DNA from 2 places in the Pradoshia sp. Z6_59 genome. Region 2 is predicted to be linked to the other one. Evidence: riboswitches for the same ligand, from Rfam matches in the RefSeq annotation. Region 2 holds a riboswitch; the other holds the start of a gene.

Region 1 (15,999 bases), on a different contig from region 2:
TATACTAAGTATGTGAAATGTTGAGCAAGTTAAATATACATACGGAGGATTGATTGGAATGAAAGCTGCTGTAGTGAGTGCAAAGAACCCTGGTAAAGTGGAATTAGTTGAAAAGGAACTGCCAAAGTTAAAACCCGGTCAAGCTTTAGTTGATGTAGAATATTGCGGAGTGTGTCATACAGACTTGCACGTAGCAAAAGGCGATTTCGGCGCAGTTCCGGGAAGAATACCTGGACATGAAGGAATCGGCATTGTGAAAGAAATTGCAGACGATGTTACCAGTTTAAAGGTAGGAGATCGTGTCAGCATTGCCTGGTTCTTTAAGGGATGCGGAACTTGCGAGTACTGTGTGACAGGAAATGAAACCTTCTGCCGCAGCGTACAAAATGCCGGTTTCACGGTTGATGGAGCAATGGCTGAACAATGTATCGTAGAAGCGGACTATGCAGTTAAAGTACCTGAAGGACTAGATCCAGCTCAAGCAAGCAGTATTACTTGCGCAGGTGTAACTTGCTACAAAGCAATCAAAGTTTCTGATATTAAACCTGGTCAATGGATTGCTATCTATGGCTGTGGTGGATTAGGTAACCTTGCGATCCAATATGCGAAAAATGTATTTAACGCAAAGGTAATTGCAGTGGATATTAATGATGATAAATTGGCATTGTCCAAAGAAGTAGGAGCAGACCTTGTATGTAATCCATTAACAGATGGAGATGCAGGTGAGTGGATTCAGGAGAAAGTTGGAGGAGCTCATGCTGCAGTTGTTACAGCTGTTTCCAAAGTTGCCTTTAACCAGGCTGTTAACTCTGTTCGTGCCACGGCTAAAGTTGTTGCAGTAGGGTTACCTCCTGAAACAATGGATTTGGCTATCGTGAAAACCGTATTGGATGGTATTCAAATCGTTGGTTCCTTAGTTGGTACACGTAAGGATTTAGAAGAAGCCTTCCAATTTGGAGCAGAGGGCAAAGTAGTGCCAATCGTTGAAACAAGATGCTTGCATGAAGTAAATGATATTTTTGAAGAAATGGAAGCGGGTAAAATCCAGGGCCGTATGGTCATCGATATGCACAAACACGAATAATTCCAATCAATAACCTTAAAAAATATACTCAAGCAGTCTTACATTCAATCAAGGATGTAAGGCTGTTTTTTTTGTACCTTTTTAGATATTTGGGAGCTTAGTACATTAAAATCATGCTTACGTTAATAGGATTATTTCCCCAAAAACAAAGACGATGTGAAGCTGGTTGATGTACTGTAGAAATATATATAAATCTAATGTATGTGTTCAGTATCCTAAATAAATATAAAAAACTTCCAATATTTGAAACCTTTTTAGGGAAATTCATCACTAATAGACAGAAGGGGGCGAGAAAGTGGATTACAAGGAAGAGCAGAGGCTGGTCAAGAAAGCTATAAAGGGGAATAAAAAGAGCTTTGAACGATTAGTTAAGCAGCATTATGAAAGAATATATCGAACGGCTTATATATATGTTAACAATCAGGAGGATGCATTGGATGTGGTTCAGGATGCAACATATCAGGCCTTTATCTCAATTCATTCTTTGAAACATCCTGAGTACTTCATGACTTGGCTCACGAAAATTATCATTCGCTGTGCTGGACAAGTGGTCAAAAAGAGAGGAACTGTTATACCTTTCTCGGATGAAATATTAATAGGTATGATTCCGCAATCGGAGGAAAAGAAAGAAGTTGATTGTGGAGAATTAATGGATGCTTTGGTCCAAATTAAAGAGAATTATCGGACAAGCATTCTTTTGTTTTATTATCATGATTATTCTATTAAAACAATCAGCACTATTATGCAAATACCTGAAGGAACCGTTAAAACCAATTTAAGCAGAGGGAAAGAGGCACTAAAAAAAATCTTAAATGAGGAGGGATTCGACCATGGAAGAAAAGGATTTAAAGAAGGCATTTAACCAAATACCAGTACCTAAAGAAAGTGTGTTTAAGGCCATTGATGATGGGTTAAAGCAGGGAAATGAAAAAAAGAGACCACAGACGATGAAGAGAAAACTTCTATACGGGGGAGTGGCTTCTATAGCAATTCTATCTTTGACAATCAGTTCAGGGTTTATCCATCCAACGATGAACAAAGTACTCGCAAAAACTCCTTTAGTAGGTCAAATATTTAAAGATTTTGAAGATTCCCTTGGAACAGAATTAGCAAAACAAAACCTGGTTTACGAATTAAATGAGACCAGTACTAGTAAGGGAGTTAATGTAACCCTGACTAATGCATATTTTGATGGGTATATTGTTTCGATTACAGGACATGTAGATGGCAATCTAAGAGAGCAAAATCCAGGAGAGAGCGATGAGTTAAGTATGGATGGAAATTTCGAGAATTATGAAGGGGATGCTGATCCCTGGCTTAATGGGCAATCAACTGCTTTTAAGAAAAAAGGAGATGGGTTTGATTTTCAAATGACTTTAAATTATCCATATGAGGAATTAAAGGAGAATTTTAATTTGCCAATCATGATCCATAGCATTAATGGGACTAAAGGAGAATGGAATTTCTCGGTTCCGATTAAACAAAAAAAGAATAAAGCTATCGCATTAGATTACACAAAAAACTATCCGAATGAAAATGTCCAAATTAAAGTTAATGAATTGCTTTATGGAAGCATTACATCGACTATTATGTTTGAAACAAAAACAGAGTATGAGAATGATGATATATTTTTAGGGAAGGCAACTGACAATAAGGGGAATAGGTTGGATATTGGAAATCCTGTAAAAGTTAATAAGAAAACAAATGGTAAAGTACGTGAATTTCGAACGATAGAGAATTTAGATCCAGATGCTAAATCCATCACTTTCTATCCACATTTAAGTCTATCAGAACCTTCAGCAGAAAAAAAACTAGCGGCAGGTACGTCCTTTACATTGAATAGTCAACGTTCTGATAAGTCGATCCGAGTTAATGGTATCAAACATGAAAAGGATCAATTGATTGTTGACTATAATTTATATGGATTTCCTAAGAGTCTTAAGGGAGAAAAATATGAGAATTTGCTCGATACTTTAGGGTATGTGTTTAATATAATTGATCAAAGGTTTGTGGATACAGACGAGGATTATACACCATATATAGATCGTAACCATGTTAAAGTCCTTGATAAAGATACAATGCATTTTCAATCAGTATTTGATTTAAGTGGAGAAGTTGTATATGAGGGGGATATCATTCAAAAAATCAACAATTTTGAAATGGATCATGCTATTATGCAGTTTGATTTTTATCCATTTTTAGAGAGAGTTGAGCTTGATCCTTTCACAGTGAATATACCGCAGAATAAGGAGGAAATCGAGAATCATAAATAAAAATCGTTTTGAAACTATATTGGCTAAGTTCGGTATCGCTGGACTAAGTTTTCATTTAATACAGAAATGCTATGGATAAAAAATGCACTCCAATTGTTAAGTGTGATCTAACAACTGGAGTGAATTATTATTTTTAGTTTTGCTCTATTATCATAATCTCTTCTTTTTATGATAGTTATATATGATAATCAATAAGACAAACCATAATGGTGTAAGCAGCATTGCTAAGCGTGTTTCCGCAGCAATGAGCATTACAATCAGTATGAAAGCAAACATACCTAGGATTACATAATTTATAGTTGGTGTTAATGGAGCTTTGAATGTAGATTTAGCTCTTAAATCAGGTCTCGTTTTTACATATTTGATATGCGAGATTAAAATAATGCTCCATACCCAAATGAAACAGATGGCGCTGATTGTTGTAACGATTGTAAAGGCCTGCTCTGGTATCAGCTTGCTAAGCAGTGCACCGACAGAAACGACAATAGTAGAAGTTACTAATGCATTGCTCGGTACATGGTGCTTATTTAATTTTGAGAATCTTTTTGGTGCTTCTTTATGATTGCTTAAGTTGTAAAGAATGCGGCTGGTTGAAAACAATCCGCTGTTTGAAGCAGAGGCTGCGGATGTTAATACAACAAAGTTGATAATACCTGCCGCCATTGGAATACCGATTAAGGCGAAGACACCTACAAATGGACTGCTTGTTGCACTTAATTGATCCCAAGGATTGATGCATAAAATAACAAATAAGGCACCTACATAAAACAGCAAAATCCGTACCGGTATTTTGTTGATAGCAGATGGAATGTTTTTTCGCGGATTAGCTGTTTCAGCAGCAGATACACCAATAAGTTCTACTCCAACGAAGGAGAAGACAACCATTTGCAGTGATAGTAAGAACCCGGATATTCCATTCGGGAACATGCCGCCATGATTCCAAAGGTTAGAAACAGAAACAGTTCCGCTATCTGTTTCAAATCCAATCACAAGCAGTACGATTCCTACGACAATAAGTGCAACAATAGTGACGACTTTAATAATGGCAAACCAGAATTCTAACTCACCAAATAGTTTGACGGTTAATAGATTTAATCCTAATAGAATGACTAAACAAATGATAGCAGGCACCCACTGCGGGATATCAAACCAGTATTGTGTATATAAACCAACAGCAATAATATCGGCCATGGCCGTCATAATCCAGCAGAACCAATACGTCCAGCCAGTCACAAATCCAGCCCATGGACCCAAATAATCAGCTGCAAAATCGATAAATGATGTATGATTTGTATTGGATAAAAGTAATTCACCCAATGCTCTCATAACAAAAAATAGAGCTACTCCGATAATCAGATAAGAAAATAGGATGGATGGACCGGCTAAATGAATGGATTTGCCGGAGCCTAAAAATAAGCCGGTTCCAATTGTGCCCCCAATTGCAATTAATTGTACATGACGATTTTTTAAATCCCTTTTTAACTCTTGCTTAGCCAAGTTGCATGCCCCCGTTTAATCTTAGATGTCTAAAACAGGCACCTAGTAAAATAGATATTTATCATTTTTCTCGCTTTATTTAGATACTATGTCTCACCTCACTATTGATATTGGACAATAAAAAAAGAGATTGGTTGTCTCCAATCTCTAAAAGGGCAAGAATAACAAAAATCGTTACCATTCTGTCCTTTTGCCTGAGATTGTGAATCCTTCGGCGCTGTATAAATACAGTCTCTCCAGAAGCTGCTCCCGCCATAGTTTTATCCACAGCGATCAAAGCGTGCTATATTAAATTATTAATTCTCAGAGTATGTTAACTTATTAACATAATTCTGAAAAAATGTTATGAAAAAAATGCTATCACTAAATTATTATGTTGTCAAACTAAGTACATGTAATTAAATGATTTGTTGAAGCATATGGAAGAGCCCAAGATTTACTTGATATAAATATAAACCATATGCTTTTGAAATGATTAACAGCAAGGGAACATTACGATATTACCTTCACAACTATTGATATAGCTTTATCAAGCGGTGAACTAGAATTAGGTGGTGTGGTATCTGAAATACTTGCTTTTGAACAATCAATTAATGATACTAAACAAGCTTCAGTTCTGATAAACAATTACTATAAGTATTAAATAGTAAAGAAAGGTACTAGGTCTCTCTCTTTTTTGTTTACTATTTTAAACATCTTGAGGATCATTCCTTTAGAAATATAAGCATGGCAATGAGGTTAAGTGGAAGGCCAGAATCGAAAGCTCTCTTTTCCATGTTTATTTTAACAGTAGCGCAATTCTTTCTGAAAAAAGACCAAATCACTCGAGGATTTGGTCTTTAATCTACTTTATTAAAAGGCAAATTGAAATTTAGAGTTCATCCGCTATCCCCAGCAGGATAATACCGAAGATAACAACTGCGATGATCATGTATTGTTTTTTAGTCAGTTTCTCTTTTAGGAAGATTCGTGACAGGATAATTGAAAAGATACTGTAAGAAGCAATCAATGGTGCTGCAATAATTGCATAGCCTGATGCCATGGCAAATACGTAGAAAAATTGACCAATCGTTTCCAAAATAGCTGCTATCCCTTTATCGCGCTCTTTAAATACATGGAAGGATTCCTTCTTAATAAAGCGAAGATAGATAAAACATACGGCAGCGCATAGGAAAAAGGTATATTCATACGCAAGCAAAGCTGAATTTTCGCTGATTAAATTCAATTCATCCAGATAGATGGCATCCGCAAATGTAGCAAGTCCATCAATAATGCAATATAAAATTGGGAAGATAATAGCCAAAAAACCAATTTGGTATTTTTTGTCGATATGCTCAGAATTCAGTCGACGAGCTTCATCTTCTGCTCTTTTTTCCAGAACGGCAATCCCCACAATCCCAAGAGTGATAATGATAATCCCAAGCACTTCAATGATACTTAGCTCATGAGTGAAAAAAATGAAGAGCAGAATGCTTGTTACAACACCTGAGGAATTCTGGATTGGTGAGGCGATGGACAATTCAATATAGCGCAAACCAATATACCCAAATGCCATAGATAGGATGTATAAAGCAGATACAGGTAAATAATGGATCATTTCCATTGGATTGAACTGTATATCTTTTATAATCATATAGGCTGTTGCATGAATTCCCATGACAAGACCAACCATGATGATAATTTTAATATGGCTGTACTTGTCGTTGCTGTCTGATCCCTTTTTATAAAATAGGTCAGCACCACCCCATGCTAAAGCTGTTAGTAGTGAAAAAATAAACCACATAACGATTCTCCTTGTTGAAGTTTAATAAGCTTTCTGAACCCCGTATAACAAGACATACAAAATCGTTTACTCAAGTGAGAAGACGTTACTGCTGCTATTGCTAAACGGAGAGCAGAGCTATGAATAAAAATGAATATTAATAGAGTCACAGAGTCAAGAATATAATTTCCTTGTAAACTGTGTCAAGGGATTTAAAGGATGAAACTATAATAGAAGTGTGCATTTAATATAACAATAGTAATGAAAGGGCTATCTTTTTGTTTTTCTTAATTTTTCAAATATAATAGCAGGAGAATTAACAAATATAGAAGAGGATGGAAAGTTCGCTAAACAGGGGAGTTGGCCATGTTAGATTTAGTCCCAATTATGCTTGAAAAGGTAGGCATTATTGTCATTATAGCGTTTTTAATTTCTAAAATGAATTCCTTTCGCCAAATCATTCACCCAGACCATAATCTAAATGAGCAGTTGAAATTATTTCTATTATTCGGCATGTTTGGGGTTATTAGTAATTATACTGGAATAGAAGTTTATCATTCTATGGTTGAGGAGAATAGATGGCTTTCAGCTATTGGAGAAGATAGTGCCATTGCTAATACAAGAGTGATGGGTGTTGTGATAGGTGGATTATTGGGAGGTCCCGTTGTTGGAGGAGGAGCTGGCCTGATAGCCGGTATACACCGGTATACATTGGGAGGGTTTACTGCCTTTTCCTGCGCCCTTTCTACCATCCTGGCCGGAATATTGGCAGGGTATATAGGCAACAGAAGAAAAAGGAGCGGGGGTCAGATAACGCCATTGTTTGCTGCAGGTATCGGGATGTCCCTCGAAGCTCTGCAAATGGTGATCATCCTAGCTACTGCCAAACCTCTTGAGCATGCATGGAGCCTCGTGCAGTTTATCGGTTTGCCGATGATCACCATGAATGGATTCGGAACACTGTTGTTCATGCTGATCGTTCAGTCCATAAAGCGTGATGGAGAGATAGCACGTGCGAATCAAACCAATCAGGCATTTTTAATTGCGGACCAGACTCTGCCACATTTTCGTCAGGGCTTGAACACCCAATCATGCAAAGAAATATCGAAAATTATGCTTAATTTAACCGATGCGGATGCTGTCTCTATCACGGATGAACATTTGGTTCTCGCTCATTTGGGGGCAGCCTCTGATCATCATAAACCTAGCGTAAAGCCGAGTACTGGGCTGACTAAGAAAGTACTTGAATCAGGATATGTATCAATAGCTAAATCGAAGGAGGAAATCGAGTGCAGGCATAAGGACTGTCCGCTCGTAGCTGCCATCGTTCTCCCTTTAAAAGTGAATGGGGAAATCTCAGGAACCTTAAAATTGTATTATACAAAGCCGGATAAATTAGACAGAGTTCAGCAGCAGTTAGCAGAGGGGCTGGCTAATTTATTTTCCACTCAGCTTGAGCTGGCGGAAGCGGAACGGCAGGCTAAGCTTTTAAAGGACGCTGAGATAAAAGCCTTGCAGGCTCAGATTCATCCACACTTCTTATTTAATAGTCTAAATACGATATCTGCCCTATGCCGGACTGATCCTGATAAAGCTCGTAAACTACTATTAGAATTAAGTTTATTTTTTCGAGGCAATTTACAGGGAGCCAGACAGTTGCAGATTCCGTTAGAAAAAGAGCTGGAAAATGTAAAAGCTTATTTATCTTTAGAGCAAACGCGTTTTCCTCACAAATATGAAGTTAATTTTGATATAGAGAAAGGATTAGAAAATGTATTGATTCCCCCATTTTTATTGCAGCCTTTGGTAGAGAATGCGATTCATTATGCATTTCCACAAAGAAAACAGGTTGGGAAAATTAATATACAAGTGTGCTCAAATGGCAATTATATGAGAATGATTGTTGCGGATAATGGTCAGGGGATTGTGGAAGAAAGATTGAAAAATCTGAGCAGGCAGGTTGTACCGTCAGCCGGTGGAAATGGTACAGCTATTTTTAATATTAGTGAACGCTTAAAAGGTATTTATAATAACCAAGCCCATTTTAAGGTTGATAGCAAGGTGGGTGAGGGCACCACTGTTAATATCTTAATCCCGCTGGAAAGTAAAGGAGGTGACGAGCAGGATGCTGCGAGCCTATGTAGTGGATGATGAACCATTAGCCAGGGACGAGTTGAAATATTTACTGGCACGAAGCAAAGAAGTGGATGTCTTGGGTGAGAGTGATTGTATAGAAGATGCATTACGTGATATTCCACTGTTAAAGCCGGATATTGTTTTCTTAGATATTGAATTAGCGGGAGAGAACGGATTACATTTAGCCGCTAAACTAGAAGGGTTAAACCCAGTTCCAGCAATCGTTTTTGCCACTGCCTATGACGAGTATGCTCTTCAGGCTTTTGACGTGAATGCGGTAGATTATCTTTTGAAGCCCTTCAGTGAAGAACGTATTCACAAAACGCTGGACAAAGTTAAAAAGCTTCATTTACACACAAAGGAGCCTGAAAAAGTGGATACCAGTAATCTTCAATGTAAGGGAAAAATAGCTGTTATGACAGAAGAAAAAATTATATTGCTTACATGCAATGATATCGTATTCTTAGAATCATACGAAGGAAAGTGTAAAATCCAGGCTGTTAATCATCTTTATAAAGTAAGTGAGGCACTGATTGGATTGGAAAAAAAATTGCCCAAAACACAGTTCTTTCGGGTACATCGAAGCTATCTTGTGAATATCGATCATATCGTGGAGATATTACCATGGTTTAATTCAACCTATAACTTACGTATGTCGGATGGTTCCGAGGTTCCGGTCAGTCGAACCTATGTAAAGGAGCTGAAACAATTAGTAGGAATATAGGATTGATTTGCTATTCATTAGTTGTAAGTTGTAATTCATCCCAGTTATTTTGCGGTTCATTTTGAAAATGAGGTGTAAGAGTTTTCATTTGATACTATGAGAGTATAATACGTATGCAAAAAAGGGGGAACATTGAAATGAATGCGATTACAATTGTTATTGGCTCGATTTGTATCCTTTTAATAGCCTATCGTTTGTACGGGACATTTATGGCGGCTAAGGTGTTGAAATTATCTAATGATAAACCAACACCAGCTGAAAAGCTTGAGGATGGTCAAGACTATGTGCCAACAAATAAATGGGTAGTATTTGGACACCATTTCGCAGCCATTGCTGCTGCAGGCCCATTGGTTGGGCCGATTCTGGCAGCTCAGTTTGGTTATTTACCCGGGCTGATTTGGCTATTGGTTGGGGCAGTAATTGGAGGAGCAGTTCATGATACAGTTGTGCTCTTTGCCTCTATGCGCAGAGATGGTAAATCATTATCCGAGGTAGCAAAAGAAGAACTTGGACCTGTAGCAGGATTCTGTACAGGATTGGCCATGCTATTCATTATCACCATTACGATGGCAGGTTTGTCATTGGTTGTACTTGGAGCACTTGAAAGAAACCCATGGGGTACATTTGCGGTAGGAATTACAATTCCGATTGCGATGTTAGTGGGAATCTATCATAAAAAGACAGGGAATTTAAAAGTCCCGACGACCGTTGGATTTATCTTAATTATGCTAGCAATTTTCTTTGGTCCACAAATTCAGGGAACATGGTTAGGCGATTTCCTAACGCTTGAAAAGAGCACTCTTGCTATTATTTTACCAGTCTATGCCTTTTTCGCTGCTGCACTTCCTGTTTGGTTATTGCTTGCACCACGTGATTATTTAAGTACATTTATGAAAATAGGAGTTTTCGCAGCACTTATTATTGGTGTATTTATCGTTAACCCTTCAGTTGAGTTTCCTGCTATTATTCCAGATTTCATTAACGGTGGAGGTCCCATTGTGGCGGGCCCAGTATGGCCGTTTATTTCAATTACAATTGCCTGCGGTGCCATTTCAGGCTTCCATGCTTTTGTTGGATCAGGTACGACTCCGAAAATGGTCAGCCGTTGGAGTGATATTAAAGGCATAGCCTTTGGTGCGATGCTAGTAGAATGTTTAGTGGCTATTATGGCATTGATTGCTGCAGTTGCTCTTCAGCCTGGTGATTATTTTGCGATTAACTCATCACCTGAGGTCTATTCAACATTGGGAATGGAAACAGTCCATTTAGATAGATTGGAAGAAGCAGTAGATATGGACCTTGAGGGAAGAACAGGTGGAGCCGTAACACTTGCTGTCGGTATGACAGAAATCTTTACCAGTGTACCATTCTTCCAACACTTGGCCTCCTATTTCTATCAATTCGTAATTCTGTTTGAGGCGGTATTTATTTTAACAGCGATTGATTCAGGAACCAGGGTTGCCAGATATCTCATCCAGGACTTCTTTGGAGACTTTATTAAACCTTTGAAACGAACAGATTCTCTTGGAGCTAACATTTTTGCCAGTGCATTAGCCTGCTTTATTTGGGGATATCTATTATTCTCTGGAGATATCAGTTCCGTCTGGGCACTGTTTGGAGTATCCAACCAGTTGATGGCGTCAATCGGATTGATTGTTGGAGCTACCGTTGTCTTGAAAATTGCAGAGAAACGCTGGTATATGATGACATGCTTAGTCCCATTGGCGTATCTATATGTTACGGTTAATGTAGGTGGATTCTGGATGATTAAGAATGTCTATCTGAATCCGGATGCAGGTGGATATAATGTATTGAACGGTGTTCTATCCATTATCATGCTTGCGTTAGGTGTTGTGATTATGGTGGCTTCCATCATGAAATGGATTAAGCTATCCAAACAGCCGCAAGCCCAATTGGTTATACAGTCTGAGAAAGAACTGACGAAAACGATGTAAATAATAAACAGGTAAAGGGTCCGAATAACTGGTCTCTTTACCTGTTTTTTTATGCTCAAATGAATTTTAATGAAGCTTAACGGAGAGGGATTTTAAGAAGGGAAGGCCCGATAATGTAAGAATCAGTTTTTCCTTTTTTCGTACATTTTTATGAATATAAAATAATACTTGATCGGATGTAATTTGATAATAATGATTCAGAGTTTTAGGTTTACCAGGCAATGCTACAAGTTCCTGAACACCGGGTCCACAGCAGGCTTTAACATCTAAGTTTTTAATGATTACTTGATTCCCTTTGGATGCAATCCACTTTTTTGATTCATCGTCCATTACAATAATCATTTTGGTGCCTCCTTCAAGTGAGGTATGTTCTTAACTATAATGGATGGGATTTTAGTTTCCTATAAAAATGCATTATAATAGAGTGATATAAGCTTTTTATAGATTGTTGAAGAGAATACAACAGAATGGGATTGGTGGAGCCAATTTTTATATACACATATGCATGCAGTTCAGAGGAAGAACCTTTATGCAAAATGGAATTCAGGGCGTTGTTTGATATGAATCCTGATGATTTTGTTTTTAAAAGTACAAGAAAAGTCGATCCAAGCCGAAGTCCCTTTATTAGGGAAAGAATAGAAGTCCTGACCGAAGGGGATAGTTTGGAGGCCCTTTATCACAAGGCAGGCAAACTTTCCTTCCCGGATCAGACATTCAAAACAATCTTTGTGAAAACGAATGATCTAGAGGATAAAGTTAGCTTTAGTCAACGAAGAAAGATTGAACGGGAAATCGGATTAAAAATCCAGGGTGAAGCTGATTTGGAGAAGCCGGATATCGTTCTTGGCATCATTACTTGCGGCGGTAAATGGTATGTAGGTATTTATGAAAAAAATGAAGCGGTCTGGTTGCATCATCAAAAGAAACCACGAGAGTATTCGACAGCTCTCAGTACTAGAATGGCAAGAGCAGTTGCTAATATCGCGGTTCCCAACCCTGTTGGTGTGAAAGCGATTGACCCATGCTGTGGAATTGGGAATGTACTGGTGGAAGCCTTGTCAATGGGGATTACGATATGTGGACGTGATATCAAGCCATTGCCAGCTATTGGTGCCAGAGAAAATGTAGCTCATTTTGGATATAGCTGTGATATTGCAATAGGGGCAATTGAGGAAGTTACCGACCATTATGATGCAGCTATCATTGATTTACCCTATAATTTATGCCATACAGCGAGCCCGCAAGAACAATTATCAATTTTAACGCATGCAAATCGCATTGCAGACAGAATTGTTGTTGTTACCGGGGAACGAATTGATGACATGATTAAGGAAGCTGGCTTAACTATACAGGATCGATGTGAAGCGAAGAAGATTGGGTTTACAAGAGAGATTTTGTTATGTTATTAGATTAATAAATAAAAATGAGGGTGGCATGATTTTTGCCACCCTCTTATTCTATATACTTTTAAACATCTACACGCTTAACGAAGAAAGAAACTACCAATCCGATTATGGAGGCAATCAAAGCAAATAGAAAGGCGTTTTGCACACCGGCTGTCAAAGCTTCAGAGGCAGCAAGCGGATTATTGGGATCAGCTGTAGCCAAATAGCTTGCCTGGCCAGCTGACATGATGCTAACAGCAACTGCTGTCCCAATCGCCCCTGCAATTTGCTGAAGTGTATTCATGACAGCAGCTCCATCAGGGTAATACTGTCTTGGCAACTGGTTTAACCCATTTGTTTGCGAAGGCATCATAATCATGGCAACCCCAATCAACATGCATGTGTGCAAGATGATAACCGTTAATTGGGTAGTTTCAGTTGTTATATTAGTAAATAAGTAGGTAAATATTGTTGTTAATATAAAACCGGGAATAACCAAGTATTTTGGCCCGAAGGTATCAAATAATTTCCCCGTAATTGGTGACATAATTCCATTCACAATACCGCCAGGCAATAAGACAAGGCCGGCTGCAAAAGCTGACAATAACATTCCGCCCTTTAAGTACATAGGCAATAGAATGGATGAGGATAAGATGATCATCATACCCAGGAATACCATTAAAAGTCCAATAGAGAACATAGGGAACTTAAATACGCGTAAATTAAGCATTGGCTGTTCCATTTTAAACTGGCGGAAAGAGAATAGGATAAGGCTGAGTGCCCCAACAATAATCGGTAAAAGAACAGCTGGGTCGCTCCATGAGCCAGCACCCTCCCCGGCACTGCTGAAACCAAAGACGATTCCTCCAAAACCAATGGATGAAAGAATAATAGACAGAATATCTATTTTTGGTTTTGTGATGGTTGATACATTTTGCATATAGATGAGACCATATACGAATGTAAAAATAAGCAAAGGTAAGCATAGCCAGAAAATCGATTGCCAGCCCAGACTGTCTACGATTAATCCTGATAGGGTTGGACCGACAGCAGGTGCAAACATAATGACAAGCCCCATCATCCCCATAATTGTTCCGCGTCTATGAGGTGGGTATATAACCATAATAACATTTGTCATTAACGGTAGTAATAGACCTGTTCCTATAGCCTGAATGACACGTGCTAGAAGGAGTATTTCAAAATTAGGTGCCAAAGCTCCTACTAATGTTCCTACAATAGAAAAAATGAGAGAGGCACTGAATAATTGTTTGGTAGTAAACCATTGAAGAAGCAATGCTGTTACAGGCACAAGAATACCAAGTACAAGTAAGTAACCGGTTGTTAACCATTGAACGACATGTGGTTCAATGCGAAAGTCCTCCATAATATTGGTGAATGCCATATTTAAGGCAGTTTCACTAAAGAGTCCGATAAAAGCACCAATCATTATAGCAATCACGATTGGAAGTGGCTTAATCTGCTTATTTTCTAAGTTTGTAGCATGATTATTACTCAAATAATATTCCCCTTTCATTATGTATAATTACTAGACCAGTCTATATAATATGCTGATTAAGGATATACATTTATGGTTGCTCATTTCTTTAATATATCGGGCAGACATTTAGAGATGTTTAGTAAAGGCTGTCCATTTAAATTGGTTAGCGAACGGGTGATGGCTCCTTCGATCATTGAATTAACCAATAGACTTAAACGGTACGCTTTTTCTGGTTCAAAGCCATCTTGAAGCATTTTATCATAATAAATTGTTTCCCAACCTTCAAATGCTGCCTTGCACGCTTTGCGTAAAGGTTCGCTCATTAAGGAAGTTTCCGCTGCCAATAATCCAATTGGTAAACCTTCAAAAAGGTCATTTTTATTGAAATGTTGAGCGATTTTTTCAATATGATATTGGAATGCCTCTAAGGCATGATCATACTGATTCATGGCCAGCTTAATATCATTTTCAATTTGAACGGCCATTTTATTGACTGCTTCTACGGCCAGTTGTTCTTTACCATCAGGGAAGTGATAATATAAAGACCCTTTAGGGGCACCGCTTTCCTTCAGAATTTGATTTAAGCCTGTTGCATGATATCCCTGTATGTTGAAAAGGCGAGTAGCAGCCTCTAAAATTTTTTGACGCGAGTCCATTTTTGCACTCACATGAAATCCCTCTTTTCAAGTATAATGACTGGTCTATATAAATGAGTGACTGTTTCATTCTATAAGATGGCTGTATTTTATGTCAATCATTCGTTGCAGGTATATTTTTTCGAGAGTAGATAGATTAGAAAGGGTGGTTGAGGTTATAAATTGGTTTTTCCAATGAAAAGAGATGAGTAGATGGGGTTGTAATAGAAACGGTCCCTTAAGGCTAAGGGACCATCATAACTTTAAGCAGCTAATAGCTGTTTCTTGATTAATATTTCTCGATCGGCAGCATAAACAGGGCGATAGCCGTTTGTAAGTAGGTTTTTAATATAGATTTTATTATAGATAAAGGCGAAAACGCCGCTTGTTAGCAATGCGCCTAATCCAAATAGAAAAAGATTGATTGTGATGGATATACCAAGCATAATAATCGCCCAATTATAGTCTTTGCGAAATAAAGCAGGGAATATTCCAAAAAAGAGAGTAGTCCAACTGAAGCCAAGCTTGACCTCTTTTATAATGCCATCCTTGTTTATTAGAGATATTTTCATACAATCACTCCTGGTTCATATAGTTCCATCATAAAAGAATTTTTAAAATGAATACATGGTAGTTTATAGAAGCATGTGTATGGTATGCAGGTAATTTGAGTAATAGAGAAATATCTATTATATAGGATTAAGGGCCGAACAGAATGAGGGGAATGGTAGGTATAGGAGCTCTTACTTTGGCAAACTCATAATAAGAAAAACGGACAGCGACTAGAACTCGCTGTCCGTTTCGTATAGCTGTATCGATTTTTACCAATCCCAAAGCAAGACGAACATGGAACCGAAGATGGTAACTAGGGCTACAAATAATGCATAAAGGATATTGGTATAGAGTGTTCTTCTTTCCTTGGATTCATTAATATGCATGAACAGGAATATCTGCAAACTTGCTTGTAAGCCAGCTGTGATAAGCAAAATAGCCATTTTAAATCCAAATGATATCTCCAGGAAAAGAACTAATAATGCTGCCACTGTTAGA
Region 2 (15,999 bases):
TACATGTTAGTTTCCTCTTCTTTTTTGTCCTCATAAAAATGGTTCAGCAAACTCAAATCTTTATTCCAGCGCACGAGAGCCTCATCAGCCCACCCATGGTCATCCTGATTAATTTTATTTTGGATGTAAGTTTTGATACGATGCAATCCGCTTTGATAACGAATAATTGGTGTAAGCGTAAATGTATAGTCAGATATTTTAGGTGTAAGCGACAGTTTATCAGCTGAATCAATGAAATTTTCTACAAAAAGACCGTTGATCAGGTTTAATCCTATTGAAAAGAATAAATCCTTTTTTCGGTCGCATTCATAGGAGATATTAACATTTACACCTAACCAGGGAAATAAAGGCATCTGACCACTAGTCACTTTAATCTCCTCAAATAAACGGATATGCTTAGATAGTCTTTGGGCAGACGCGAATATTTGGTGCAGGCGAGGGGATCCGAAATGTATGAATTCCCCTTTTAAATCAGGAGGAGCTGCCTCTTTATCGAGGATAAACGTTAAACTCATCGGATTGGGCACTCCGCCAACTTTCTCGAGATAATGCCAATAAAAAGGGCGGTTCATTAGTTCTTTATCCATATCAATCGTCAATTGCACAGTTAGATGACCTGGCCCTTGATTGATGATTTCACATTGATTGGCTGTGAAAAATTGAACGAGAAACTCAAGAATTTCCTGTTGCTGCATGTGATGGCATCTCCTTTTTTAAATCTTGAGCAAGCTGTATTAGAGAAGTGAGATTATCCATTTTAACCTTCATCTCACCCTCTGTTTTTGATTTATTGAGGATATCGGTTAAATGCTCTTCAAGATTCTTAACCTCCAGCCTTGTTAAAATATCATCAAGTTCTCCTACGACGCGTTCAAATAATTGAATTTTTTCGTAGAGAATTTTCATAATATGATCTTCAATAGTATTTCTGGTCGCAAAATTATAGATTCGGACATCTTCTGTTTGTCCAAGTCTGTGAATTCGGCCGATTCTTTGTTCCAGGCGCATCGGATTCCAAGGTAAATCAAAGTTTATAATATGATGGCAAAACTGCAGGTTAATTCCTTCTCCACCTGCTTCTGTAGCAATTAAGACTTGCGCTTGTTTTTCAAATAGTTCCTTCATCCAGTCCTTCTTACTGCGTTTAAATCCGCCGCGGAATGGAACAGAACTGATTCCATTTTGCTTAAGAAACCACTGCAAATATAATTGTGTGGCTCGATACTCGGTAAAAATGATAACCTTATCTTTTATGGAATGAATCAATTCAAGCGCTTTTTTTGCTTTTGAATTGCCATCAACCAGTTCGACCAGGTTGATAAGGTTATGTATGGCTTCCTTAAAGCTTAGTCCGGCATCTGGGTTTCGATCGAGCATATTTTTCAGCGTAAAGTAGACGGCTTCTCTGCTGCTGCATGCCTCACGCTGGAGGATTAAAGAAGAAAATGTACTTCCGATACCCTCCGGCAATTCTTTCCTAAATGAAGAAACTCCATCATATAGAGCCTGCTCCTTTTCGGTGAAATCTATAAAAATGGTTTCAACCTTTCTCTTTGTCCATTCAATGCCGGTATCCTGGCGTTTATTTCGAATCATCACCATATTAACCAATTCTTTTAAATAAGCATCATCCTTTAATGAACGTTTCTTAGCAGAGAAGCGTTCATTAAATTTGGCATAGCTTCCTAAATGCCCTGGCTTAAGCAATGATACAAGATAAAAAATTTCTTCTAGCTTGTTTTGAATAGGGGTTGCCGTTAATAGTAGACAGAACTTTCTTTGGACTTTTTGTACAAACTCATAGTTTTTGGTTTTATTGTTTTTTAACTTGTGAGCTTCATCTATGATGACAATGTCATAGGTTTGTTCCAATATGGCAGAACGATGAGGCTCTCGTTTAGCAGTATCTATGGAAGTGATTATACATTCAGAATCCCACCCATACCCCTTTCTATATATGACAGCAGGTATGTGAAACTTCTGATTAAGCTCCTTTGCCCATTGGGATACGAGAGAGGCTGGGACTAGTATTAGTATTTTGCTTGCCAGGCCCCGAATCATATATTCCTTTAAAATAAGACCGGCCTCTATCGTTTTGCCAAGACCCACTTCATCAGCCAATATGGCTTTACCATTCATTCTTTCAATGACTTCGGTAGCAGCTTCGAGCTGATGGTTTAAAGGTGTAAATCCTGATAAATGCTTTGGTGCAAGGAGGCCGTTGAAATCTGGAATCAGATTATGCTTTTCGGCCTCCAATCCGAGTTTAAAAAGAGAGTAGCTGCACCATGGGCCGTCCTCCATAATCTTTTCTTCAAGCTCCTTTTCCCAATCTTCATCAAAATAGACCTTTGGTGTTAAACTCAATGTGAATCCCAACTTTCTTTACTTAAGCTAGTTAGATAAATGTTTGATAGTAATTTATAGAAGTCTCCGTCTCAGATAGGTGCTGCTATCAATTCCAAAATAACAGTAGAAGGGTAATCTTCGGCTAAAATCTGATTAACGCCTTATGCGGTTGACGGATATTTATAAGGAATTGATTAAGCCGACCCCTAAACGATTTTTCACCGCAATAAAGCTGAGGTATTACTGACAATTTTTTTAGTTTCCTATTCATTCATCAGAGATAACGTAATTGTTGCCACCTGATAATTGTTGATGGTAGGATATAAATGTAAGACTATTTAGAAAACGGCTTATCTCTTGCTTTTTGTTTAGTATGACCAATTTACATAATTATATGAGCGAATGAAGGCAAGGGGAGAGACCGCATACTGCGGCACCGAAGGAGCAAATGGTGAAACCATGAATCTCTCAGGTACAGAGACTCTTGCTGGACGCATCTCTGGAGAGCGCTTCCTTTATTGTGAAGCCACCCAAGAGGAAACGCCGAAGTACGTTATCCGGCGGTAAACTTTCAGGTATCAGGACAGAGCCCCCCTAATAAGGGAGGTTTCTGTCCTTTTTTTCGTGGATCACTGAAGGGTATATCACCTCGGTCAAATGCGGAAAAGCGGCGTTTTACTTAATAAGTTAACAAGCAATCGTTTAAATGTCATAACTAGCAAGAGAATCCGTATATAACGAACTTTTTAGGAGGGTAAGGATGGGAGAATTAAAGCAGACTCCGCTGATCAGTGTGTACAGGGAGTATGGAGGAAAAACAATTGATTTTGGCGGCTGGGAATTGCCTGTCCAATTTTCGGGCATTAAACAGGAGCATGAAGCAGTACGTACAAGAGCAGGCCTCTTTGATGTATCACATATGGGGGAATTTATCGTTAAGGGTGCTGGCTCACTACCATTTTTGCAGCTCATGATGACCAACGATGTCAGTAAGCTGAAAACAGGCCGGGCACAGTATACTGCTATGTGCTATGAGGATGGCGGAACGGTTGATGACCTGATTATTTATAAAAAAGATGAAGATGATTATTTGTTAGTTGTGAACGCATCTAATATTGATAAAGATTTTGAATGGCTAGAAAAGCATGTCAGCGAAGATGTGGAACTAAAAAATGTATCGGAACAAATAGGACAATTGGCCATACAGGGACCGCTTGCTGCTGATATTCTACAGAACCTTGTAGAAGAAGTGGATCTCGATACTATTGGTTTCTTTGCTTTTCGTGAAGATGTCATAATAAATGGCATTAGTGTACTGGTTTCAAGAACTGGCTACACCGGAGAAGATGGATTTGAATTGTACTGTAAGAGCGAAGATGCAGTGAAACTTTGGAAGGATCTCTTAGAAATCGGTAAGGATAAGGGGTTAGTTCCATGTGGACTGGGGGCAAGAGATACGCTTCGGTTTGAAGCGAAACTTCCCTTATATGGCCAAGAGCTATCACCAGAGATTTCACCTATCGAAGCAGGAATTGGGTTCGCTGTAAAAACCGATAAAGTACATTTTATTGGTAAGGAAGTTTTAAAGGGACAGAAGGAAAATGGCGCCACTAGAAAGCTTGTCGGAATCGAAATGATTGACCGCGGTATACCGAGACATGGGTATCCGGTTTTCGTTAAGGATGATGTAATAGGGGAAGTGACCACTGGAACACAATCCCCAACCTTAAAGAAAAACGTAGGCCTTGTCCTGATTAATGTAGAATTCGCTAACCTTGATGAAGTAGTCGAGGTTGAGATAAGGGGAAAAAGATTAAAGGCGAAAATTGTTAGTACTCCATTTTATAAACGCACTCAGGCAGGAGGAGTAAAAAAATGAAGCATCGTTATTTACCAATGACAGAGCGGGATACTGAACAGATGTTAACAGCGATTGGTGTAGAATCAATCGATGACTTATTTTCTGATATACCTGAAAAAGTAAGGTTTAAGGGTGAATACAAGCTAAAAAAAGCAAAGTCTGAATCATCACTTCTGAAAGAATTAACAGAGCTGGCCGAGAAAAATGCCAATCTTAGGACCCATAGTTCTTTCCTTGGAGCGGGAGTATATGACCATTACATGCCGGTCATCGTTGATCACGTAATCTCAAGATCAGAGTTTTATACCGCTTATACACCCTATCAACCGGAGATTTCCCAAGGAGAATTGCAGGCTATTTTTGAATTTCAAACGATGATTTGTGAACTGACCGGAATGGATGTGGCGAACTCCTCCATGTATGATGGGGGAACTGCTCTGGCCGAGGCAGCCATGCTCTCAGCAGGACATACACGCCGTAAGAAACTGCTTGTTTCAGAGGCAGTGCACCCAGAATCACGGGCTGTTTTATCCACTTATGCAAAAGGCCAATATCTTGAGCTTGAAGTTGTTCCCTGTAAAAACGGGGTAACGGATACAGAACAATTGGCGGGTATGATGACTGAAGAGGTAGCTGGTTTTATTACTCAATATCCAAACTTCTTTGGCCGAATCGAAAACTTAGCTGAAATTGAACAAATTGTACATGAACATAAAGGAATGTTAATTGTTTCAAGTAACCCACTTTCACTTGGTGTCCTGAAACCGCCGGGTGAATTCGGTGCAGATATTGTCATTGGGGATGCACAGCCTTTTGGAATTCCGGCTGCATTTGGTGGACCTCATTGCGGATATTTCGCAGTTACTTCTAAGCTGATGAGAAAAGTACCTGGACGTTTGGTTGGCCAAACAGTTGATGAGGACGGGAAGCGCGGGTTTGTATTAACCCTGCAGGCGAGAGAACAGCATATTCGCCGCGATAAAGCGACCTCAAATATTTGCTCAAACCAGGCATTAAATGCTCTCGCAGCCTCTGTGGCAATGACTGCGTTAGGTAAGAAAGGCGTGCAGGAGATGGCACTTCAAAATCTCCAAAAAGCGCATTATGCAAAGGAGCAATTAAAAGCAAATGGACTTGAAATTGCCTTTGAAGGACCTTCATTCAATGAGTTTGTTGTTAAGCTAAATGGTTCTGTAGCTGCAGCTAATAAAATGCTCATCCAAAAAGGCATAATTGGTGGTTACGATTTAGCTAATGATTATCCTGCCTTAACCAATCATATGCTTGTGGCAGTGACGGAGCTGCGTACAAAAGAAGAGATTGATAGATTTGCACAGGAATTGGGGGATTTCCATGAATAAACAGGATCAGCCATTAATATTTGAACAAACCAAGCCGGGCCGTATCGGCTATTCGTTGCCGGAAATGGATGTTCCGGAGTCAGCTTTAACTGAGCTTTTGCCTGAGGAGTTCATTCGCACAGAGGAACCAAAGCTGCCTGAAGTATCCGAGTTGGATATCATGCGTCATTATACGGCACTTTCGAGAAGAAACCATGGCGTTGATTCCGGTTTCTATCCGCTCGGTTCCTGTACTATGAAATATAATCCGAAAATTAATGAAAATGTTGCCCGTCTAAATGGATTTGCACATGTTCATCCCCTGCAGGACGCAGAAGCTGTACAGGGTTCTTTAGAGTTAATGTATGATTTGCAGCAAAGTCTAAAGGAAATCACTGGTATGGACGAAGTCACTTTGCAACCGGCTGCGGGAGCGCATGGAGAGTGGACGGGATTAATGATGATTCGCGCCTATCATGAGTCGAATGGTGACTTTGATCGCGTAAAAGTAATTGTTCCTGATTCTGCTCATGGTACGAATCCTGCCTCAGCCACAGTTGCGGGATTGCAAACTGTTACCGTGAAGTCAGGGCCGGATGGTTTAGTTGATCTGGAAGATTTGAAGAATGTTGTAGGGAAAGATACAGCAGCTTTGATGCTTACAAATCCAAATACACTGGGACTTTTTGAAGAACAGATCATCGAGATGGCCGAAATTATTCATGATGCCGGTGGGAAACTATACTATGACGGTGCCAATCTGAATGCTGTCCTATCCAAGGCTCGACCGGGTGATATGGGATTTGACGTTGTTCATCTTAACTTGCATAAGACATTTACTGGACCACATGGCGGCGGTGGACCAGGTTCAGGGCCGGTTGGGGTTAAGAAGGAGTTAATTCCGTTCTTACCAAAACCGCTTATTGTAAAAGAAGAGAATGGCTATCAGCTTGATTACAATCGTCCGCAATCAATTGGCAGAGTAAAGCCGTACTATGGAAATTTTGGAATCAATGTCCGTGCCTATACGTATATTCGGTCTATGGGACCAGACGGATTGAAGGCAGTAACAGAGTATGCTGTCTTAAATGCAAACTATATGATGAGAAGATTGGCGGAGTATTATGATCTTCCATATGATAAGCACTGTAAGCATGAGTTTGTGATTAGCGGAAAACGTCAGAAGAAACTTGGTGTACGGGCTCTTGATATTGCCAAGAGATTGCTAGACTTTGGCTATCATCCTCCAACCATTTATTTCCCTTTGAATGTGGAAGAATGCATGATGATTGAGCCAACAGAAACAGAATCAAAAGAAACACTGGATGGCTTTATTGATGCTATGATTCAAATTGCCAGAGAAGCAGAGGAGAATCCGGAAATTGTACAGGAAGCACCGCATACAACGGTAATCAGCCGTTTGGATGAGGCACTGGCTGCTCGTAAGCCTGTATTGAGATATCAAAATTAATTAGAATACATTTTAAGCAGCTATCATGACTAGATAGCTGCTTTTTTAGAAGAATGAATAATCTGTCGTTCAGGATAGGGAGGGAAATACGATCGAAAATACATTCTGCCTTTCAAATGAAAGAATCATGCTGAGAGAAATGATTAGTAGTGACTGGGTTGATGTACATAAATACGCATCACAAGATATCGTTTGTAAGTATCAGCCATGGGGACCGAATACGAAAGAAGAATCGAAAAAATTTGTGAGCCAAGTAATCGAGGATTCAACAAAAAAACCAAGAGCAAGGTTTGTCTTCGCAATTATTTATAATGGAAATATGATTGGGGCTGGAGAACTTACTATACGAAGTTTCACTAATAAAGCTGGAGAAATTGGCTATATTGTTAATTCGGATTACTGGAGAAAAGGAGTGGCTACAGAAGTTGCGTGTTTGTTAATTGACTTTGGATTTAAGGAACTGAACCTGCATCGTATTTTTGCAACCTGTGACCCAAGAAATATAGGTTCAGCGAAGGTGTTAGAAAAAGCAGGAATGGTTAGGGAAGGCATCATTCGCGACCATTTGCTCATGAGAATGGGCTGGCGAGATTCATTATTATACAGTGTTTTAGTACATGAATGGGATAGGTAAATAGACAATTAATTCTTTTACGGGTGTGATACTCTAATAATATCGCTTTTTTATCGGGTGGGATGGCTGTCCAATAAATACTCTACTATTAAAAGGTGCCTTAAAATGACGGGAACCTGAGATTAGACTATCCTTCTAATTTCGATTAATCAGTGCAAATCAGGTATAATGGATAAAAGCATCTCTCAAGTGGAGAATCAGCTAAGTAACCGAAAAAGAGGAACATACATGACTGAACATAGCTTCAATGATTTTGACATAAGTCCCGAAATTATTCGGGCATTAAGTAAAATGAATTATTTTCAACCGACAGAGGTCCAGCAAAAGGTGATTCCAATTGCGATTGGTAATCAGGATCTTATCGTAAAAGCACAAACTGGCAGTGGGAAAACAGCTGCGTATGGAATCCCGATTTGTAATCATATAGAGTGGATCGAAAATAAACCTCAGGCACTTATCCTAACACCGACCAGAGAATTGGCTGCACAGGTGAAGGAAGATTTAACGAATATTGGTCGATTTAAGCGGATTAAAGCAGCAGCTGTTTATGGAAAGCAATCATTTGCCAAGCAACAGCTGGAGCTTAAGCAAAAAAATCATATTGTCGTTGGAACACCGGGCAGAGTGTTAGATCATATTCAAAAAGGAACATTAAACGTTGGTGAACTGCGCTATCTGGTAATTGATGAAGCAGATGAAATGTTGAATATGGGCTTTATTGATCAGGTTGAAGCGATAATAAATGAATTACCTAAGGAACGAATCAGCATGTTGTTTTCAGCAACATTGCCGGATGATATTCAAAAGCTATCTAATCAATATCTAAAAGAACCAGTCTTTATTGAAATTAATAAAAAAGAGATGACGACTCAGCTGATCGAACACTCTTATTATAGGGTCAAGCATGAAAACAAAGCGGAACTGCTAAGGAAAGTTACAACGATTGAGAATGCGGATAGCTGCATTGTTTTTTGCCGCACACAGGAACAGGTAAATAATCTGTTTGATACATTGGTTAAATGGGAGTATTCATGCGGTAAAATTCATGGTGGAATGTATCAAGAGGATCGCTTTGATGTTATGAACCAATTCAAACGGGGTGAGTTTCGATATTTAATTGCCACCGATGTTGCTGCGCGCGGAATAGATATTGATAATATTACGCATGTGTTGAATTATGATTTTCCAGTGGAAAAGGAATCCTATGTACATAGGACGGGAAGAACGGGCCGTGCGGGACATACGGGAGTAGCTATTTCTTTTGTAACTCCTAGAGATGAAGAATTGTTGAGAGAGACAGAAGAATATATAGGCTTTGCTATTCCGGTAAAAGAGGAGCCAAGTGAAGCAGAAGTAGAAAAATGCAGGCCGGATTTCGATGCGAAAATGTTTGCAAATGAGATAAAGGAAGATAAAGCGACCGAATTAAACAGTGGGATAATGAAGCTGTTTTTCAATGGCGGCAAGAAAAAGAAATTGCGTGCTGTTGATTTTGTTGGAACAATCGCAAAAATTGAAGGCATAGCAGCTGAGGACATTGGAATTATCACAATTCAAGATCAGGCTACATTTGTTGAAATTTTGAATAATAAAGGTCCCGTCGTATTACAGGCGATGAAGAATAAAACTATTAAAGGAAAAAAATTAAAGGTATATGAGGCATTTGAATAATAATAGAGTGCTCACCGATCTAAAACAGCCCTTCCGAATCATTCGGCAGGGCTATTTTAATTAGAACATATCCTTTCTGATCTAACCTTCATTCTCGATAACCAAATCAGCTAAGTGCTGGGGTAACTGTCTTCGAATAATATTCTTCTGCTTTCCAGTATCGATTTCGAAATTTATCAATATTCGCCTGTGTAGACTTACTTTCACGGCTGAATCTTGTTTCTCTGGAACAATTCAGGAAAATTATATAATCAAAGAATGCTCTCCATTCTTTTCTTTGCAGAAATATACCTTCAATGATGATGAGGGAAGTTGCTGGAATCTGGCACATTTGCCATTTTTGCTTATCAGTGGTGGGGTCATATGTAGGCAGGAGTATCTCAGATGCTTCCTTTAATTGATTGAAAAAATTAACTCTTAACCACTCGGTGTCCCATTGCAAAAAGTAATATTCAATCCATTCATCGTGACCAGTGTGATAACGTTTATCTTTATCTACAATAAAATCATCTATATGAAAAAGGTAAAATGATAGGCTCTGTTCCTCTAGTAGCTGTTTCATTCTTTTGGTAAAAGTCGTCTTCCCGGAACGACTGAGGCCGTCAATACCAAGAATAAATCTTTGTCCTACTTTAAGTTTGGGTAATTAATTAATTAGATTTTGTATATGATCTTCCAAGTATCTAAGCCTCCTGTACTTTGAAATTGTCCTTACTTAAATAGGGTAGTTAGATTTTTCTGTTATTTATCCCCGTTAGAAATATTTTCCTTTATAATTATAGAGAAGGCAATACAAAGGGGGTAGTTACGTGGATATTGTTAGACATTATAAACAGATGCCACCCACTTTTCAAAGGTTACAGAAACTGCAGGACAATCTTGAAGAAGTCGGGTATTCTTTAGATTCACTTGGACTAATGCTGGACACGGAGGATCAGAATTATTTCGTCACACCATGCGATGTTATTACATTTGCGTCTACCGGAGCGGATGGAATTCATTTTGGTTTATTGACTGATTTTGGAGCTGTTACCGATTTGGAAGAGGCCTATGTGGTTTATGTTAGTCCTATGGATTTTGGATCAGCTGTTTTTTTGGCTGCTCGTAATTTAAAAGAATTTACGAATCTCCTTTTCACGATGAAGGATGCGATCGAAATCGGGAATTTTCTTTCAATTGAAATGGCTGATGAAGGGGAAGAAAGTGAAGACGAAGCAGAATTCGAATATGATGAAGAAGAGTTTTTACAAGAAAGGGAATATGTACTTGAAAAATTAAAAGAATCATTAAATTGTACGGTTATTCAAGATGTAAAGTCATATTATAAGAATCTATTTAAGGAGAGAAAACAGCAAATTGCTATACATACTCAAGACGGGATTGGGGTGGTTCCGATAAGTAATCAACCAATCACACATGATAAATACGAATTAGAAGAGGATGTAGAAATAGACGTTCAAGATTTACAGGCATACTTTCAGAAAGCTTCCGTAGAAAATAAACTTGCTTTTGTCAGAGATGCACAAACTCTTGGCATTATAATGGAAGATGAAGAAGTCAGGAAGTTCGTTTTAAGTGAGTTAAGGGAACTTGGATACAAGATTGAAGCAGATCGATTACAACGCAGTAATGAATCCGATTAAAGAGAAATGTTTCCTGCATAACTGATTGGGTATGGTAATAAGTAGCCTCCTTTTGTGGCAGAATGTAAACATTAATAATATCGAGTTAGAGGGAGAATAATGGATTTACTTTTATCAATTATATTGCTTTTAGTGATGCTTTTAATATCGAATATTATTAGCCACTATATTCCATCCATCCCTACGGCTTTAACTCAAATAGCTTTGGGGATTTTATTTGCTTTATTCATACAGGATCTATCATTTGAGTTAAAAGCGGAATGGTTTTTGCTCCTATTTATTGCACCCCTATTATTTAATGATGGACGTCGATTTCCACGCGATGATTTATGGAAAATGCGCTGGCCAATATTGGCCAATGCATTTATTCTTGTTTTTTTAACGACTATAATTGGTGGGTATTTTATTAACTGGCTTATTCCCAGTATTCCGTTGGCCGCTGCTTTTGCTTTAGCAGCTATCCTTTCTCCAACGGATCCAGTAGCGGTGAACGGTATTGCCGAAAGGATTTACTTACCGACGATTATTTTACGTCTTGTTCGAGGCGAATCGTTGATTAATGATGCGTCTGGTTTAATTGCCTTTAATTATGCAGTTGCTGCGGTTGTAACAGGTTATTTTTCATTACAGGAGGCAGCTGCAGATTTTGTTTATGTGGTCATTGTTGGTGCGATTGCTGGTATTATCCTCGGATTATTAGCTATTCTAATCCGTTATTCACTAAGAAGACAGGGGATCCAGGATGTTACCTTTTATTCTTTGCTGCAATTTGTCACGCCATTTATTGTTTATATTGTTTCAGAAGAAGTCCTGCACGCCTCTGGTGTAATTGCTGTAGTAGCTGCAGGTATTGTTCATTCCAGTTTAAGTGAAAAGACGGGGATGAAAAGTGCTGAGGAACAGGTGGTCACTGAGAATATGTGGTCGATCATCTTATTTGTACTCAATGGAGTGGTATTTTTATTATTGGGTTTGAGCTTGCCGTCTTCTATGAGAGCAACGGTAGAGAATCCTCTAATCAGCAATTGGCTTGTGCTCGGCTATGTCCTGGCAATAGGTTTGGCTATCATGATTATCCGAATTGTTTGGTCCTACTGCTTTTTAAGCATGGGTTATTACATAACTAACCGAAAAGAACAATCGAAGCCCAGTTGGAAAGTGGCCCTTCTAACCGGCTTGACCGGTGTGCGCGGTGCTATTACGATGGCAGGGGTATTGTCTATGCCATACTTTGTAGCAACTGGAGATTTATTTCCTGAACGTTCTCTGATTGTATTTATAGCAGGCGGTGTTATTTTATTTACTCTTTTAGCTGCAACTATTCTACTGCCTCTGATCAGTAAAAAATCCATTGAACCGGAGAATGATGAGGAGAAAGAGTTTTTAGATGCTCAGATGAAATTGAAAATATTGCGGACTGCCATAAAGAGGATTGAAGAAGAAATAGAGCCAGAGAATCAATCCGCTGGTTACGAATTAATTGGCGAATATAAAAAGATGATTGAACAAATTCGCTATGAAAATAAGGATTTAGAATTTATTAAAGTATCGCAAAAAGAGAGAATTGAAGCTCGCTTAGTTGGTTTAAGAGCAGAAAGACAATATATCCAGGAGGCTGCTGCTGATGGTTCAGTAAGTGAAGAGATTGTGAAAAGACTCGAGAAGTCCCTGGATATAAGAGAAAATTTACTCACAGAGAATTTCATGTCCAAAATAATGACTCTTTTTGGCCAATTATATAGGAAGTATAAGCAGTATAGGCGTGTGATAACCAAGGAAAACGAAAAGACGGCAGTCCTCTTAAATGATATGCGGGATATTCAGATTCAGGCGACAAAAGCCGCCATTGAAAGTCTAGAAAAATATGTAGAGGAAACGAACAATTCACATGTTTCATCCATCATTTATGAGTATCGAAGAATTATTGACAAACTGAAGCAACCAAATAATGCCCGTTCAAATAATAGTATGAAGGATCAGCAAAAAGAAGAATTACGTTTCAAAGCTATTGAAGCTGAACGAGCTGACATTCAGCGAATGTATGAAGAAGGCCAAATAAATCGTGAACTGGCTCAGGATTTACGTCGATTTGTGAATTATGTGGAGAGTGTTATGCTTCAGGAAATTGAGGAATAGGCTTGGCAGGTGTTCTACTAAAGGGAGAGGTTCTTTTCTAAAAAAATGCTCAGAAACGTCAGTCCTTTTGATATCGTAAATGATATAAAATAAAGAAAACTCGCTCATAAAAATGGCGAGTTTTCTTTTGTTGTAAATACCCCATTCTTCTTTAACTAAAGTCCATAGTTGGAGAAGGAAGTTACTCTGTTTTTAGTTTAGTGTACAATTGTGATATTTATTTTGGGACGATACCTAGCAACCTTCTACCTATAAGCCATATTGCAACACCAGTTCCCCATAAGATTAAGGCAGAGCCAAATCCTACTACAGACATAAACGCATTGATTTGTTGTTCTCCCAGTGTGACTTTCTCAGGTACAAACAGTAATGTAATAATAGCAAGTAAACAAAGGAGTGTACCTGTAAAATAATAGAGTCTGACTTGGAAAAGAGAGGCCAATGGGAGAAAATGAGCACCGACAATAATAGCGATAACGACAGGTATAAGTTCGGAGTGATTAGTAGCGTTACTGACAGCAATCGTAATTGCTATAGCCAAACCCTCTGTCGCAAAAATAATGTTAAACCAAAACCTTGTACGCTTTCCACGCCCTAAGTCTGCTTTTGAAACCTGATTTGTCACTTCTCGAGATGCGCGCATTAATGAAACACCGCCGATGAACAGCACCATACCTATGGTAACAGCTACACCAATCAATAATTGAACTCCCCATCCTTGTAGTCCCATAATCCCTGTGTATGCCCATAGAGTACCGAAAAAAGCCATAAAAAATACACCAGATGCAGTTCCTCGTACTACAGCACCAGGAATAGCTTTTGACGTTTGTGTCACAAATAAGAACCTCCATTCAAAATATGTGTTCATTACAACCGCATATTATCCTACATTGTTATTTGGTTTAGTCCATTCGGAAAAATCCTATATTCCTTGTTATAGTTATATTCATTTAGGCAATTTACAGAACTATTCTGGTCCTTAGTTGAATAAGAAGGATAATACTGGAAGTTAAAGTGACAATAAAATTGACAACAATAATGGCAGTGCATTTTAACAGTGCCGTTATTGTCCAATATAAAATATAATGTCAATTGCTATGTCAAAAACGATAAAATAGGCTAAAAACATTAATAAATAAGGAAAATGACGTATGACGATTCATACGTCATTTCTAGTGTCATTACTCAAAAAGCACATCAAAACGGAATCTATTAGCGTTCTACCTGTGAGCTTTTTTTGTTTACCATTTTAAGGTAAAGGGAAATGTGAGTATAAGCTTTCACATAAAATACAATTTTGGTCAAATATACCACTATGTAAAATGATAAAATTTAGAAGAATGAAACGGAGGAGGCAACCAACATGAAAGTATTTATGATTGGCGGTACGGGCTTATTAGGAGCTGAAGGAGCAAGGGTATTAATTGAACAAGGGCATGAAGTGGCAACATTGTCACTGCCACCCATCCCTGAAGGCAGTAACCTTCCTGAAGAAATGGAGATAACTTTGGGAAATTATTTAACATTGACAGATGATGAGATTCGTAAATATTTAACAGGCTGTGACGGATTTGTTTTTGCGGCAGGTGTAGATGAAAGAATAGAGGCACCATCACCAATCTATTCATTTTTTGAAAAATATAATATTACACCATTAGAACGGCTCTTAAGAATAGCAAAGGAATGCGGTGTCAAACATTCAGTTGTACTGGGTTCATATTTTGCTTATTTTAATAGAGAACTACCCGAGTATGAACTGACTAAGCACCATCCATATATAAGAAGCCGTGTAGATCAGGCTAATATGGCTTTATCCTTCGGGGATGATGATATGAGTGTAGCCGTTTTGGAGGTTCCATATGTCTTTGGAAGCCAGCAGGGACGTAAGCCTGTTTGGGTGTTCCTTGTTGAACAGATTCAAAATATGAGAGAAGCTGTCATGTATCCTGAAGGAGGAACAACCATGGTGACAGCGAAGCAGATCGGGGAGTGCATTTCTGGTGCCTTAATATATGGGAAGACAGGTAATTACCCGGTCGGCTATTATAATATGGAGTGGAAAGAAATGCTGACCATCTTCCATAAATACATGGGAACACCAGATAAAGAAATCATAACAATTCCTGCCTCTAATTATATTGAAGCGATGAAGGCGAAAGCAGAAAAACAAAAGAGTACGGGAATAGAACAGGGATTGGATACGGCTGAATTTGCAAAAATCTTTACTAAAAATCTTTTCATTGATAAAAAGACAATTGTTGACCACTTTGGTGTACAACCAGATGATATAGAAAAGGCCATCGGAGAATCAGTTCAGTTAAGTCTGGATATATTGGAAGGAAAAAAAGCAGTTGATATGAAAGCTGAATAAATCTACATGAGAGAAAAATATATATAAAGGAAGGGTAGCTTTGTATCCTTCCTTTTTGTTATGAAAAAGTTAATGGGTCACTATAAAGAACCTTAACAAAAGGCTGTTTCGTAAAGATTGTGGTTTTCGTATGGAAGGGAAAGTTGGTAAGGTTCATATGATATAGTTCAGCCAGAACTTTCTGGTTGAACTTTTATAAGGTATCAGTATCCAGGGTAGGATATACGCGATGTGGGATTGATATGGATTTCCTCCGCTGACTGTTACCCCCTACTTTTATATAGATATATATAGGGCTAGGTGAACTGAGATCTTGTATAAAAAATGAAGCTATATGCTACTTGGAGGGAGTGTAAAGAACGAACTTAGTTGGTTGCAGATAGCATTAATAAATTATTGGAGGATTAGTTAAAGAAGAAGTGAAATTTACAATAAAGAAAACACGCCGTTTTAAGGCGTGTTTTTTTATCTTTATGCCATTTATGATATCAAAAAGGCTATTACTACAGAGTATTTTTAGAAG

Evidence for each region. Region 2 has a riboswitch for glycine ahead of gcvT (glycine cleavage system aminomethyltransferase GcvT). Riboswitches for the same ligand answer to the same signal wherever they lie in the genome.
Region 1: it holds a riboswitch for glycine, as region 2 does, so the genes downstream of both, AC4D4B_RS14605 (amino acid permease) here and gcvT (glycine cleavage system aminomethyltransferase GcvT) in region 2, are expected to answer to the same signal.

Annotation. Positions count from the first base shown of each region.
Region 1 covers NZ_JBZCPP010000015.1:35,369-51,367, reverse strand. Annotated here, with positions in the region: gene adhP (alcohol dehydrogenase AdhP) at 59-1,084, shown strand; gene AC4D4B_RS14615 (sigma-70 family RNA polymerase sigma factor) at 1,380-1,946, shown strand; gene AC4D4B_RS14610 (DUF4179 domain-containing protein) at 1,915-3,357, shown strand; gene AC4D4B_RS14605 (amino acid permease) at 3,508-4,854, opposite strand; glycine riboswitch at 5,027-5,104, opposite strand; gene AC4D4B_RS14600 (GRP family sugar transporter) at 5,726-6,637, opposite strand; gene AC4D4B_RS14595 (LytS/YhcK type 5TM receptor domain-containing protein) at 6,983-8,767, shown strand; gene AC4D4B_RS14590 (LytR/AlgR family response regulator transcription factor) at 8,742-9,476, shown strand; gene AC4D4B_RS14585 (carbon starvation CstA family protein) at 9,614-11,431, shown strand; gene AC4D4B_RS14580 (CC/Se motif family (seleno)protein) at 11,498-11,773, opposite strand; gene AC4D4B_RS14575 (TRM11 family SAM-dependent methyltransferase) at 11,908-12,840, shown strand; gene AC4D4B_RS14570 (DHA2 family efflux MFS transporter permease subunit) at 12,899-14,293, opposite strand; gene AC4D4B_RS14565 (TetR/AcrR family transcriptional regulator) at 14,413-14,970, opposite strand; gene AC4D4B_RS14560 (DUF2628 domain-containing protein) at 15,213-15,521, opposite strand; gene qoxD (cytochrome aa3 quinol oxidase subunit IV) at 15,771-15,999, opposite strand, start outside.
Region 2 covers NZ_JBZCPP010000004.1:195,015-211,013, forward strand. Annotated here, with positions in the region: gene AC4D4B_RS06430 (YqhG family protein) at 1-695, opposite strand, end outside; gene AC4D4B_RS06435 (DEAD/DEAH box helicase) at 673-2,304, opposite strand; glycine riboswitch at 2,752-2,843, shown strand; glycine riboswitch at 2,847-2,938, shown strand; gene gcvT (glycine cleavage system aminomethyltransferase GcvT) at 3,110-4,228, shown strand; gene gcvPA (aminomethyl-transferring glycine dehydrogenase subunit GcvPA) at 4,225-5,571, shown strand; gene gcvPB (aminomethyl-transferring glycine dehydrogenase subunit GcvPB) at 5,564-7,021, shown strand; gene AC4D4B_RS06455 (GNAT family N-acetyltransferase) at 7,149-7,655, shown strand; gene AC4D4B_RS06460 (DEAD/DEAH box helicase) at 7,884-9,326, shown strand; partial or broken gene AC4D4B_RS06465 (kinase) at 9,408-9,942, opposite strand; gene AC4D4B_RS06470 (hypothetical protein) at 10,136-10,969, shown strand; gene AC4D4B_RS06475 (Na+/H+ antiporter) at 11,069-13,105, shown strand; gene AC4D4B_RS06480 (DUF7010 family protein) at 13,323-13,940, opposite strand; gene AC4D4B_RS06485 (NAD-dependent epimerase/dehydratase family protein) at 14,469-15,476, shown strand.